DNA from 2 places in the Bacillus sp. N1(2025) genome. Region 1 is predicted to be linked to the other one. Evidence: riboswitches for the same ligand, from Rfam matches in the RefSeq annotation. Region 1 holds a riboswitch; the other holds the start of a gene.
The links. Region 1 has a riboswitch for S-adenosylmethionine ahead of ACNFN4_RS15410 (phosphoadenylyl-sulfate reductase). Riboswitches for the same ligand answer to the same signal wherever they lie in the genome.

Region 1 (7,300 bases):
GAAAAAGCGTCGTCGTCCTCGGTTCCGGGCCGATCCGTATCGGACAGGGCGTCGAATTTGACTATGCGACCGTTCATTCTGTCTGGGCGATCAAGCAGGCAGGCTATGAAGCGATTATTATCAACAACAATCCTGAGACGGTGTCCACTGATTTCAGCATATCAGACAAACTGTATTTTGAACCGCTGACGGTTGAAGATGTCATGCACATCATTGATTTGGAACAGCCGGAAGGCGTTGTTGTCCAATTCGGCGGCCAGACGGCGATCAATCTTGCGGAAGAATTGAGCGCCCGCGGCGTCAAAATTCTCGGCACATCACTAGAAGATTTAGACCGTGCGGAAGACCGGGATAAGTTCGAGCAGGCGCTTGAGGCGCTGAATGTGCCGCAGCCTCTCGGAAAAACCGCCGTGTCGGTGAACGAAGCTGTCAAAATCGCCGCATCCATCGGCTATCCGGTACTTGTCCGCCCTTCGTATGTGCTCGGCGGCCGGGCGATGGAAATCGTCTATCACGAAGAAGAGCTGCTTCACTATATGAAAAATGCGGTCAAAATCAACCCGCAGCATCCGGTGTTAATCGACCGTTATCTGACGGGGAAAGAAATCGAAGTCGATGCCGTATCTGACGGCGAAACAGTCGTTATTCCGGGAATTATGGAGCATATCGAGCGGGCCGGCGTCCATTCAGGGGATTCAATCGCCGTCTATCCGCCTCAGTCTTTAAGCGAAGACATAAAGAAAAAAATCGAACAATACACTGTAGCCTTGGCAAAAGGCCTTAACATCATCGGGTTGCTGAACATCCAGTTCGTACTTTCGAAAGGTGAGGTGTATGTGCTTGAGGTAAATCCGCGGTCAAGCAGAACCGTGCCGTTCTTAAGCAAAATCACAAAAATCCCAATGGCGAACCTGGCGACAAAGGTCATCCTCGGTCAAAAGCTTGCTGATTTCGGCTATCAAGAGGGGCTGCAGCCTGAACAGCAGGGGGTATTCGTGAAAGCGCCTGTCTTCTCATTCGCGAAGCTGAGAAGAGTGGATATTACGTTAGGCCCTGAAATGAAGTCGACGGGAGAGGTCATGGGCAAAGATTCAACCCTGGAAAAAGCGCTCTATAAAGCGCTGATTGCTTCTGGCATTCAAATCCCGAACTACGGCTCAGTGCTGTTGACTGTTGCCGATAAAGATAAAGAAGAAGGACTGCTGATCGCCAAGCGGTTCCACGCCATCGGCTATAAAATCTTGGCAACGGAAGGAACGGCGGCTTATTTGAAAGACGCTCAGATTCCGGCTCAGGTCGTCGGAAAAATCGGCGAAGAAGGGAAAAATCTGCTCGATGTCATCAGAAACGGCGAAGCGCAATTTGTCATCAATACGCTGACAAAGGGCAAACAGCCGGCCAGAGACGGCTTCAGAATCCGCCGCGAATCCGTTGAGAACGGAGTCGCCTGCCTGACATCTTTAGATACGGCCGAAGCCATTTTGCGGGTACTGGAAAGCATGACATTCCGGGCGGATCATATGCCTGCATCCGAAACCAATCAAAAGGCGGCAGTCACGATATGAAAAAAGCGCATTTGACTGTTCAATCCAACTTAGAGATTGCCGACCGGATTTATAAGATGGTGCTGAAAGGAGAGCTTGTCCGGCACCTTACCGAGCCGGGTCAATTTCTTCATCTGAAGGTGAGTGACGCGGTCACGCCGCTATTAAGAAGACCGCTCAGCATTGCGGACGTCAATTTCGCCGCGAATGAAGTATCCGTTATCTACAGAGCTGACGGTGAGGGAACGCGTCTTTTGTCCGGGAAAAAAGAGGGCGGCAGGATAGACGTTCTCGGCCCTCTCGGCAACGGATTCCCCGTCCGGCGGATTGAACCCGGCAAAACCGCGCTGTTAGTCGGAGGCGGAGTCGGGGTTCCGCCTTTGCAGGAACTGTCAAAGCGCCTGACGGAAAAAGGCGTAAACGTCATTCATGTGCTTGGATTTCAATCAGCAAAGGATGTTTTTTACGAACAGGAATGTCGTGCGTACGGAGACACCTATGTGGCGACGGCTGACGGAACATATGGAGAGAAAGGATTTGTCACCGATGTCATCCGTGAAAAGCAGCTCGAATTCGATGTCCTGCTAAGCTGCGGACCGACACCGATGCTGAAAGCTCTGAAGCAGCAGTACAGCCATAAAGAGGTTTATCTTTCGATGGAAGAGCGGATGGGCTGCGGCATCGGGGCCTGCTTCGCCTGCGTGTGCCGCACGGGTGAAAGCGATACATCCTATGTAAAGGTCTGCCTTGACGGGCCGGTATTTAAAGCTGAGGAGGTGGCGCTGTAATGTTAGAAGTGAATCTGCCGGGTCTCCAATTGAAAAATCCGATCATCCCCGCTTCCGGATGTTTCGGTTTCGGGAAAGAATATGCCGGATTTTACGATTTATCATGCCTCGGAGGCATTATGATTAAAGCCACGACGAACGAAGCCCGCTTCGGAAATCCGACACCGAGAGTGGCGGAGACAAGCGCGGGAATGCTGAATGCCATCGGACTGCAAAATCCCGGCCTTGAGCATGTGCTCAATCATGAGCTGCCTTGGCTCGAACAATTTGACACGCCGATTATCGCAAATGTCGCCGGTTCTCAGGTGGACGACTATAAAGAAGTGGCCGAGCACATCAGCCAAGCTCCGAATGTGCATGCGCTTGAGCTTAACATTTCATGTCCGAATGTCAAAACGGGGGGGATTGCTTTTGGCACTGATCCCGTCATGGCGGCCGAACTGACAAAAGCGGTGAAAGAAGTTTCCGCAGTGCCTGTGTATGTGAAGCTTTCGCCTAATGTCGCAAACATAACCGAAATTGCCAAAGCGATTGAAGCGGCCGGTGCTGACGGTCTGACGATGATTAATACACTCATCGGGATGAGGCTCGATCTCAAGACGGGACGGCCGATCTTAGCAAATAAAACGGGCGGACTGTCAGGCCCGGCGATCAAACCGGTCGCCATCCGGATGGTATACGAAGTCAGCCAGGCCGTTCAAATCCCGATTATCGGGATGGGCGGCGTTCAGACCGCAGAGGATGCATTAGAATTTCTCCTTGCGGGAGCGAGTGCGGTTGCCGTCGGCACGGCGAACTTCGTCAATCCGTTCGTCTGCCCGGAAATCATAGAACAGCTCCCCCGTGTGCTGCGCCAACACGGCTTTCAATCTGTAAGTGAATGCATCGGAAGGAGCTGGAAACATGAAAAACAACCTGCCCATCATCGCGCTTGATTTTGCATCAGGGGAAGAGACTTTAACGTTTTTAGACTTGTTTGAAAAGGAAAGGCTTTTTGTCAAAACGGGGATGGAACTTTTTTATCAGGAAGGCCCCGCCATCATTCACCAATTAAAAGAACGGAACTGTGATATATTTTTAGATTTAAAGCTTCATGATATCCCGACTACGGTCAATAAAGCGATGAGGCGGCTTGCCGGCCTCGGCGTTGATCTCGTCAATGTGCATGCGGCAGGGGGCGCACGCATGATGCGGGCGGCCCTAGAGGGGCTTGAAGAAGGCACGCCGGCAGGCAGAAAACGACCGTCTTTAATCGCGGTGACTCAGCTGACCAGCACTTCAGAGCAGGTGGCGAAGGAAGAGCTTCTGCTGCATAAGCCGCTGTTAGAAACGGTTGTGCATTACGGCAAAATGGCGGAAGAGTGCGGGCTGGACGGAGTGGTATGTTCGGTACATGAAACAAAAGCCATTTATGAAGCGGTCCGGCCTTCATTTCTGACAGTCACACCGGGCATCCGCACGGCCAGTGACGCAGCTGACGATCAAGTCCGGACGGCGACTCCGTCATTTGCGAAAGAAAACGGGTCGTCAGCCATCGTCGTGGGCCGCTCAATTACAAAAGCGGAAAACCCCGTTAAAGCATATGAAGCAATTAAACTGGAATGGGAGGGCGTTCGCCGATGAAACAGGCTATCGCAAAACATCTATTACACATTGAAGCTGTCTTTTTACGCCCGAATGAGCCGTTTACGTGGGCGAGCGGCATTTTATCACCGATCTATTGTGACAACCGTCTGACATTGTCGTATCCAAAAGTGAGAAATGATGTGGCGGACGGGCTCGGCAAACTGCTGAAAGAGCATTTCCCCGAGGCGGAGATGATCGCGGGCACTGCAACGGCGGGCATTCCGCATGCTGCGCTTCTCGCAGATCGTACAGGCGCGCCGATGTGCTACGTCAGAAGCAAACCGAAAGCGCACGGCAAAGGAAATCAAATAGAAGGCGCCATTAAGAAAGGACAAAAAACAGTCGTGATTGAAGACTTGATTTCTACCGGGGGCAGCGTGCTTGAAGCTGCGGCGGCCCTTCAAAGAGAGGGCGCGGAAGTCCTCGGCGTCATTTCCATTTTTACATACGGACTGCCGAAAGCAAAAGAAGCCTTTAAAAAAGCGGGTCTTCCTTATTACTCGTTAACGGATTATGACACGCTGATTGAAGTCGCGCTTGCAAACGGAACGATACATTCAGATGACATTGAAAAACTGAAATCATGGAAATTGAATCCCGAGTCAAAAGATTGGTTTAAAAAATAATGACAATAAAAACAGGCCTCAGGGCCTGTTTTATTATTCCTATCAAAAAACTCGGGTTGACTTCTGTTAGAATTGTGCTAAAATTTAGTACAAATCTAAAAAGCTTATCAAGAGCGGCTGAGGGACTGGACCGATGACGCCCGGCAACCTGCGTGAATTGCAAGGTGCCGCATCCAGAAAAATGCACAGCATTTTGAAGATAAGGGCTATACCGGGTCACTGTCTTTCATTCCGCTGGATTGAAAGTTTTTTATATGAAAAAAAGATTGAGGGATAAGACAACCGGCAGAAAACAACAGCTGTTTGATTGTCTCCGGGAGGAGGAAAGAAAAAATGCTAACGTATGACACATGGGAAGAGCCGGCGATTACATTTCCGGAAGACGATTCCTATAAAGGCGCGCTGTCCGTTTTAAAATGGGCATACGGCCACTACGGAGACCAGCTTGTTTACGCGTGCAGCTTCGGGATTGAGGGCATCGTCCTGATCGATTTAATTTCTAAAGTAAAGAAAGACGCGGAAATCGTGTTTCTTGATACGGGTCTTCACTTTAAAGAAACATATGAAACGATCGAAAAAGTGAAAGAGCGTTACCCGGGGCTGAACATTATCCTGAAAAAGCCAAGCCTTACTCTTGAGGAACAGGCCGAGGCTCACGGAGATAAACTGTGGGAAAGAGAACCGAACCAGTGCTGCTACATCAGAAAAATTCTGCCGTTAAGAGAAGCGCTCGCGGGGCATCCGGCATGGCTGTCCGGTCTTCGCCGGGATCAAGGGCCGAGCCGGGCGAATACGAATTTCCTGAATAAAGACGACAAGTTTCAATCGATTAAAGTATGCCCGCTGATCCATTGGACATGGAAAGACATCTGGAGATATACTTCCAAGCATGAGCTGGATTACAATATCCTCCACGATCAGGGGTATCCGAGCATCGGCTGTGAACCGTGCACTTCACCTGCATTTACCGCGGAAGATTTGCGGAGCGGCAGATGGAACGGCATGGCGAAAACAGAATGCGGACTGCATGAATAAAGGAGCTGCACGATGGAATTAGCCGCTATTTTATTCTGCCTGTTTTTTGCCATGAATATCGGAGCCAGCGGAGCCGCGGCTTCAATGGGAGTCGCTTACGGGTCCGGCGCCGTTAAAAAGAAAACGTATGCGCTGATCATCTGCGCGGCCGGAGTCCTGTCAGGGGCGGTTATCGGCGGCGGTGAAGTTGTTAAGACGATCAGCGGCGGAATCATTCCCGAACAAACCATTACGCTCACCATTGTCTGCATTATTATCGGATCGGCGGCGCTATCGTTATTCACGGCGAATGTGCTCGGCATTCCGCTGTCGACGAGTGAGGTCACTGTCGGGGCGATTGTCGGTGTCGGCGTCGCGTACAAAGTATTGTTTTTACAGCATCTTTTGGTCATCGTGAGTTTTTGGGTGCTTGTACCGTTTGTCGCGTTCTGTTTCACGTTTCTCGTCTCGAAGGTATTCAGTTCTCTGAATATTCGAGTCATTTCGAATCGGAAACAGAAGATTTTAGGGATTGTGCTGCTGATTGCGGGGTTTTGGGAAGCTTTTTCAGCCGGAATGAATAATGTCGCAAATGCAGTGGGCCCTCTGGTTGCTGCGGGCGTGCTCAGCGTGTCCAAAGGAACGCTGTACGGAGGCATCTTTGTCGCTCTCGGCGCTCTGCTTTTAGGACGTAAAGTGCTTGAAACCAACGGGAAAAAGATTACGAGATTTTCAGCCGGAGAAGGCATACTGCTTTCAGGAACCGGCGCGGGGCTTGTCATTATCAGTTCCGTCTTCGGTCTGCCGGTCCCATTGGCGCAAGTCACATCATCATCAATTATCGGTATCGGAATGGCCAAAAACGGGCCGAACGTTTTTCATAAAGAAGTCGTGAAAACGATGCTCAAAGTATGGGTCGTTTCGCCGTTTTTGTCACTATCGATTTCGTATCTGCTTGTCTCCCTGCTGTTAAAAGGAGATTACTATTCCATCTTTATGATGGCCAGCGTGCTTTTGGCAGCTGGCGGAGCCGCCAGTCTGATGAAAGCCATCCGAAAAGAGAAACGCTCTGTCCATGAACAAGGCGGGGGCATTTAACTATTAATCTGAGTTTATTTATCTGTTAACTGGGAGGAATCATGTATTATGAGTTTAGCACCGCACGGAGGAACATTAATTAACCGGGTGAATGAGCAGTATGATCTTACATCCGTCCAAAAAGAAATTGAGCTTGATTTGATTTCGTTCGCTGATTTAGAGCTGATCGGCATCGGGGGGTACAGCCCGATTGAAGGATTTTTCACAGAAAAAGATTACGTGTCAGTCGTTGAAAATATGCGTCTGGCATCCGGGGTTGTCTGGTCCCTGCCGATCACGCTTCCGGTCGATTCAGAAAAAGCGGCTGAGCTTGCCGTCGGCGACACGGTGAAACTGACTTACGGCGGAGAAACATATGGCGTCGTCGACATCGAAGATATTTATACGCCGGATAAACAAAAAGAAGCTGTTCACGTATATAAAACCGATGATGCCGCGCATCCGGGCGTGAAAAAATTATTTTCGCGCGGCGATACGTATATCGGCGGGCCGATCACATTAGTTAAAAAAGCGTCAAAGCAGTTTCCTGAGTTTACATTTGAACCTGCCGATACAAGACGAAGCTTCGAAGAAAAGGGCTGGAAAACCATCGTCGGTTTCCAAA
Region 2 (7,300 bases), on a different contig from region 1:
GCTATTGGCAGGCGCAATCAGAAAGGCGGAACGCACGGCGATCGCGATGGAATCTAAAGGCTTTACGGGGAGCCGAAACCGCACGTTTTACAGAACTGTTACCGTGCGCCGCGCCGACTGGTGTTTTTTCCTGCTCGTGCTTCTGTTATTCGGCGCAAGCTGGCTCATTTCATTGTTGTTTGTATAAAAACAGGCCGCCGGAGTGATTCGGCAGCCTGTTTTGTTATGTATGTTATTGATGATAATTGAGAGCCTGAGCGAGATTGGACTTGATCGTAATATCTGAGAAATTAATGCCGAGCTGTACGGCGGTTTGAGCGATTTCCGGCCTGATTCCGGATAAAGTGGACGTGACGCCGATCAATTTCAGCGCCTCAATTAATTTAAAAATCTGATGCGCCACCATCGTATCGACAACCACTACACCCGATAGGTCAATAAACAGATGTTCAATCAGCCGTTTGGCACATGTGCTCAGCGTATTTTCAAGAATGAATTTGGCGCGCTCCGTGTCAATATCGCCGACAAGCGGCAGCAGCGCCGTCCGTTTGCTCAGCGTGATAACCGGAGAGCTTAACTCCAAAATCATTTCTCTTTGCGCGTTCAGCTGCATTTTCGAGTTATGCTCGGCATGATCGACAAACGTGTAAATCGTAAAATCAAATACTCGTACAATTAAATTCTCCCATTTCTTCCTTTCTCCCTCTGCAAACGAAGATTCATGTTTATCGGCAAACGCATCATAATAACTGATGTATAGCCTCCGGTTTCTCATGAATTCACGGACCACATACTGGACGGGTGTATCCAGATGCTTCTGGTCTTTCGCGAGCTCAATCACCCACTGCTCGAACTCTTCTAAAAATTCTTTTTCCGGCATGATATACATTTTATTAATATGCCGGTAAAATTCTTTATCCTGCTCCGTCAGTTCTTCTGTGATGACAGGATTTGCCAAAGAATAAACCGAATTCGGGTCCGAATCTTCCATCGTTTCGATCCACTCTTCCGCAATTTGATCCGCTTGTTCTGTAAAATAGTCGTATAATGCTTCATTTATCTTCATATCTCTTCTCCTTTCCCATTTCCAATTATAGCGTCAGCGGGTCATGAATGAAAATAAAAGCTGTTAAACTATCCATTTATTTGAAATTTTTTAGTGCAATAGATTACGCCTTTTTTATGAAAATGCTTCAAATGACTCTTTCCGACCGGCATGCTCTGCCATAAAATAGTAGCAACACCCTTGTATCCACTCGCAAGCATAAAAAAGGAGGGCTTTTTTATGAATGGTGAAATGCATTTGATTCCTTATGTCACGGATGAACAGATCATGGATGTGAACGAGCTTCCAGAGGGTATTAAAGTGATTAAGGCGCCAGAGTTGTGGGCAAAAGGGTTTAAAGGCAAGGATATTAAAATCGCGGTGCTTGACACAGGCTGCGACATCAATCATCCTGATTTGAAAGACCGGATTGTCGGCGGGAAAAACTTCACCGATGATGACGGAGGCAAAGAAGACGCGATTTCCGATTATAACGGACACGGGACACACGTTTCCGGAACGATTGCCGCCAATGATTCAAACGGCGGAATTTCGGGTGTCGCGCCGGAAGCAAGCCTCTTAATTGTTAAAGTTCTCGGCGGTCAAAACGGCAGCGGCAAATACGAATGGATCATTAACGGCATCAACTACGCCGTTGAACAAAAGGCCGATATCATTTCCATGTCACTCGGCGGGCCAAGCGATGTGCCTGAATTGAAAGAAGCCGTCGCAAATGCGGTAAAAAGCGGTGTTCTGGTCGTTTGCGCGGCAGGAAACGAAGGCGACGGAGACGAGCGTACAGAGGAACTGTCGTATCCGGCCGCTTACAACGAAGTGATCGCAGTCGGATCAGTCTCAATCGCCCGTAAATCGTCTGAATTTTCAAACGCCAATAAAGAGATTGACCTAGTGGCTCCGGGAGAAAATATTCTCTCCACCCTTCCCAACCATAAATACGGGAAGCTGACGGGCACTTCAATGGCCGCCCCGCATGTGAGCGGAGCGCTTGCCTTAATAAAAGGGCTTGAACAGGACGCGTTTCAGCGGACGCTTTCTGAGGCTGAAGTCTACGCCCAGCTCGTGCGGCGGACCCTTCCTTTGGACATCGCCAAAACATTGGCCGGGAACGGGTTTCTGTATTTAGACGCGCCTGAAGTGCTGATGGAAAGAGCCGAACAGGCACAGCTGCTGTCTTTCTGATATTTTTCTCATATAATGAATGGTCAGCTTGTCACATCACCAATTTTTAAAATGTGAGATTTTCTATTGACAGTGATCTGAATAAGCTGATAAGATAACCAACAAATGATGTAACTTTTCAAAAAAATTGAAATACTTTCTCTTATCGAGAGTTGGGCGAGGGATTGGCCTTTTGACCCCAACAGCAACCGACCGTAATTCCATTGTGAAATGGGGCGCGTGATTTTTGCGCCGAGACGACTGTCTCATAAGGCACGGTGCTAATTCCATCAGACGTGATCTGAGAGATGAGAGAGGCTTACATTTTGAAGTTAAAGCCTCTTTCTCTCATGAGAAAGGGGCTTTTTTGTTACATCTCACTTAAAGGAGGAAACTTAATGACAACAATCAAAACTTCGAACCTCGGTTTTCCGAGAATCGGCTTGAACAGAGAATGGAAAAAAGCGCTTGAGGCTTATTGGAAAGGAAACACTGACAAAGAAACGTTTCTTAAAGAACTTGACGGTTTATTCTTATCAGCTGTCAAAACACAGCTTGACCAGCATATCGATATCGTGCCGGTCTCTGATTTCACCCATTATGACCATGTGCTTGATACAGCCGTCAGCTTTAACTGGATTCCGGAAAGATTCCGCAGCATCACGGATCCCGTTGATACATACTTTGCGATTGCCCGCGGTGTAAAAGACGCCGTTTCCAGTGAAATGACGAAATGGTTTAATACCAACTACCATTACATCGTTCCTGAATATGACGAAAGCATTGAATTCCGTCTGACGAGAAACAAACAGCTTGATGACTACCGCCGGATCAAAGAAGAATTCGGAGCGGAAACGAAACCTGTCATCGTCGGTCCGTACACATTCGTCACGCTTGCGAAAGGATACGAAGAATCAGAAGCGAAAGCGATTCAAAAACGCCTTGTTCCTCTTTATGTTCAGCTGCTGAAAGAGCTTGAAGCAGAAGGCGTCAAATGGGTTCAGATTGATGAGCCTGCCCTTGTGACAGCTTCTTCTGAAGACGTCCGTGCCGCCAAAGACCTCTATGAAGCGATCACAAAAGAGCTTTCAGGACTGAATGTTCTCCTGCAGACATACTTTGATTCGGTTGATGCATATGAAGAACTCGTTTCTTATCCCGTACAGGGAATCGGGCTTGACTTCGTGCATGATAAAGGCAGAAACCTTGAGCAGCTGAAAAAGCACGGCTTCCCGAAAGATAAAGTGCTGGCAGCCGGTGTGATCGACGGGCGCAACATTTGGAAAATCGATGTTGAAGAACGCCTTGATGCAGCTCTGGATATCCTCAGCCACGCTGACGTTGAGGAATTATGGATTCAGCCTTCAAGCAGCCTTCTGCACGTGCCGGTGGCAAAACACCCTGACGAGCACCTTGAAAAGGATTTGCTGAACGGCCTGTCATACGCTAAAGAAAAACTGGCGGAACTCGGCGTCTTAAAAGAAGGGCTTCTGTCCGGCAAAGCGGCCGTCAGTGAGCAGATCGAAGAGTCAAAAGCGGCACTTAAGGCTTTAAAAGCATTCGCAACAGGAGCGAACTCAGCTCAAAAAGAAGAGCTGAATCAGCTGACGGAAAAAGATTTCTCCCGTCCGGCAAGCTTTGAAGAACGATTGGCGCTGCAAAATGAATCACTCGGTCTTCCCCTTCTGCCGACGACGACAATCGGAAGCTTCCCTCAATCTGCCGAGGTGCGGAGCGCACGGCAAAAATGGCGGAAAAAAGATTGGACGGATGAACAGTACCAAGCCTTTATTAATGCGGAAACGAAGCGCTGGGTTGACATTCAGGAAGAAATCGGCTTAGACGTGCTCGTTCACGGAGAATTTGAGCGGACGGACATGGTGGAATACTTCGGTGAAAAACTGGCCGGATTCGCCTTTACGAAATATGCATGGGTGCAGTCTTACGGTTCACGCTGCGTACGTCCGCCTGTCATTTTCGGAGATGTCGAATTTATCAAACCGATGACGGTAAAAGATACGGTCTACGCCCAATCGCTGACGGAAAAACACATGAAAGGCATGCTGACGGGACCTGTCACCATCTTAAACTGGTCATTCCCGCGTGTGGATATTTCAAGAAAAGAAATCGCCTTCCAGATCGGGCTTGCCCTCAGAAAAGAAGTAAAAGCGCTTGAAGATGCCGGTATCCAAATTATCCAAGTGGATGAACCCGCGCTCCGCGAAGGACTGCCGTTAAAAACGCAGGATTGGGATGAATATTTAACTTGGGCCGCAGAAGCATTCCGGTTAACGACGTCTTCTGTGCAAAATGAGACGCAGATTCATACGCATATGTGTTACAGCAACTTTGAAGATATCGTAGATACGATCAATGATCTTGACGCGGATGTCATTACAATCGAACACAGCAGAAGCCACGGAGGATTTTTAGAATACTTGAAAGAACATCCTTACGTGAAAGGCCTCGGACTCGGTGTATACGACATTCACAGCCCGCGTGTGCCGGCAACTGAAGAAATCTATCAAATTATTGATGACGCGCTTGAAGTGTGTCCGACTGACCGCTTCTGGGTAAACCCGGACTGCGGACTGAAAACAAGACAGCAGGAAGAAACCGTTGCGGCATTAAAAAATATGGTCGACGCCGCGAAACAGGCACGAAAAAAACAAGCTCAGCTTGTATAATGAAAACAGCCATCCGCAAATCGCGGGTGGCTGTTTTTTCTGGGCGTGCTACTTATTCTTCAGCGCTTCTGCAAGTTCATATAATGAATCATGCTGCTTAATTTGATAGCCCCGCCCTTCTTTTTGCAAATACCCTTTTTGGCAGAATTGCGTCAGCACATGCAAGAGATGACGGTAAGATACACCCAAATAATCACAGACCGTTACGTGCTTCTCTTTATAAACCCCTTCATAAGCCGTCTGCAAAATAAAATCAGCAAGCCGGTTTTCAAGCGGGAACGCCAGACTTTGTGAATATTTCGAAGCCATAAGCGTTGCCTTAGCACTTAAAAACTTAGCCAACTCACGCAGGAATTTCGCATCCTGCAGCAATTGCGCGCGGCAGCGGTAAATAGGCAGAGCAAAACAAACAGTCTTCGCTGAGGCTTGAATTCCTTTTGTGTAATACACTTCATGTAATAGTTCCATCTCTCCGATGTAATCATTTTTGTTGATAAAATTAATTAAAGAAACTTTCCCGTTTTGATGGGTTACATATATTTTCGCTTTTCCTTCAATCACGTAAAACAGGAAGTCAGGCCTCCTGCCCTCTTGAATCATCCATTCGTCCCGCTCATATTCGTGCACTTCCATAAACTTTTCAGCGGGGAAAGAGAATAAATGCGCGATTGAGTGTTTTTCTAACTGATGCCGCTTTTTCTCGCCTTTATAAATTTCCATCGTCCACCCCAAAAATATGAGATATCTCATATTGTCTTTATGTCTTTACATGATAACATGCCAATTAAAGGAGGAACGGGAATGAAAGCATATCGCTGGATGAGTCTGCATTTTTTTAGTTTTTTTATGACATGGGGTGTTTTTCTGCCCTATTGGACGGGATGGATGGTGCATATAAAAGGGGTTTCCGTATCCGAAGCCAGTTTCATTATGAGCCTGGGCTTGGCGGCAAGAGGGATTTCCACATTATTTTTCTTCCCTTATTTATCAGGAAAATTCAGCAGCAAAGCCTTATTAAACGGCGCCAGAATCGGGACGCTTCTCGCACTTTTATGTTATATTCCCGCTGATTCTTTTCAAAGCCTGCTTCTTGTCACATTAGTGCTGCATGTGTTTTACCCTGCTTTAATGCCTGCTTTAGACAGCGCTTGCGGCGTCCTTGTACAGCATAACGAATTAAAGGCTTATGGGACAAGCCGCCAGTGGGGGTCCGCGGGTTTTGTTTCAGCCGGCGTCATCCTGTCCGTCTTTACAGGTATATTCGGAGATCAAGCGATTTTATGGGCACTGCTTTTGGGCACCCTGATATTCGCATGCCTCAGCTTTATGCATGCACCAGCTGTTCTTTCAAAACGGCCGGAAACAGACCGCGCAAGAAAAGAGGGTATGTTTGCCTTATTCCGCATCAAATATTTCGGTCTGGTGCTCGCAATCGTTATCTTACTGCAGGCGGCACATGCATCTTACTACAATTACGGTTATCTCTTTTTGCAGGAAATCGATGCGCCCGCATATGCCATCGGAATCATCATCAACATCGCCGTTATCGCGGAGATTATCTTCTTTGCAATCGCTGACCGATACTTTCATCAATTTACGGCAGGCTCTTTGCTCGCCTTGGCGGCGCTTGGTGCTACCGTACGCTGGATACTCGTATTTGCCTTTCCGCATGTCATCATTTTCTGTATTGCGCAGACGCTGCATGCCTGTTCATTCGCGATGGGACACTATGCATTTATGAAATACTTAATTAAGAATATTTCACCGGCGCAAATCCCGAAAGCCCAAGGCATATATTCAGCGCTTGCTCTCAGCTGGAGCACTGCGGTATTTACTATTTTCGGAGGTTTTTTATATGAAATTGAACCCCGGTATGCCTTTATCGGAATGATTGTTTGTACGATACCATCCATGCTTCTCGCCCTTTTATACAGAAAACTTGAAATGAAAAAGAGAGTTTTTGCAGGAAACGCTCAAGATATGTAGCCATCGCTTTATAGACGATCACATGTCCCGCTGTCATTTTGACCGATTTGCGAATGCTGTGCGATGTATTTTCTCTATATTTAAAGTATTTCCTTCATATATGATGAATTTAATGCGGGAATTCGTTCAGAAACTTGGACAGAGTCAGTGAATATACTGATACAGTACTGCTTACGCTTATTTCGGGGAACTTTGTTCGTAATAAAATGATTTTCAGCCAACTCATAAGGAGGGACATTGTGTCACAGCCTAATTTGCCTAATATCACCCCTGTCGTTACACTTTCCAGAGACGATACCATTAACCTTCTTCTTTCGTCAATTGCTATGGAAGAGCTGGGAATGGCACATATTCTGAATGCGGAAGGGGAAAAAATCCAATACGCGCTCGGAACGATTCCCGG

Region 2: another riboswitch for S-adenosylmethionine. It lies ahead of metE (5-methyltetrahydropteroyltriglutamate--homocysteine S-methyltransferase); the one in region 1 lies ahead of ACNFN4_RS15410 (phosphoadenylyl-sulfate reductase).

Annotation. Positions count from the first base shown of each region.
Region 1 covers NZ_JBLTJB010000006.1:252,070-259,369, forward strand. The annotation lists gene carB (carbamoyl-phosphate synthase (glutamine-hydrolyzing) large subunit) at 1-1,565, shown strand, start outside; gene ACNFN4_RS15390 (dihydroorotate dehydrogenase electron transfer subunit) at 1,562-2,332, shown strand; gene ACNFN4_RS15395 (dihydroorotate dehydrogenase) at 2,332-3,267, shown strand; gene pyrF (orotidine-5'-phosphate decarboxylase) at 3,236-3,955, shown strand; gene pyrE (orotate phosphoribosyltransferase) at 3,952-4,584, shown strand; SAM riboswitch class I at 4,686-4,790, shown strand; gene ACNFN4_RS15410 (phosphoadenylyl-sulfate reductase) at 4,918-5,619, shown strand; gene ACNFN4_RS15415 (inorganic phosphate transporter) at 5,632-6,696, shown strand; gene sat (sulfate adenylyltransferase) at 6,745-7,300, shown strand, end outside.
Region 2 covers NZ_JBLTJB010000004.1:18,135-25,434, forward strand. The annotation lists gene ACNFN4_RS10315 (energy-coupling factor transporter transmembrane component T family protein) at 1-187, shown strand, start outside; gene ACNFN4_RS10320 (STAS domain-containing protein) at 233-1,066, opposite strand; gene ACNFN4_RS10325 (S8 family peptidase) at 1,286-2,245, shown strand; SAM riboswitch class I at 2,385-2,539, shown strand; gene metE (5-methyltetrahydropteroyltriglutamate--homocysteine S-methyltransferase) at 2,623-4,911, shown strand; gene yeiL (transcriptional regulator YeiL) at 4,960-5,631, opposite strand; gene ACNFN4_RS10340 (MFS transporter) at 5,713-6,897, shown strand; gene ACNFN4_RS10345 (BclA C-terminal domain-containing protein) at 7,137-7,300, shown strand, end outside.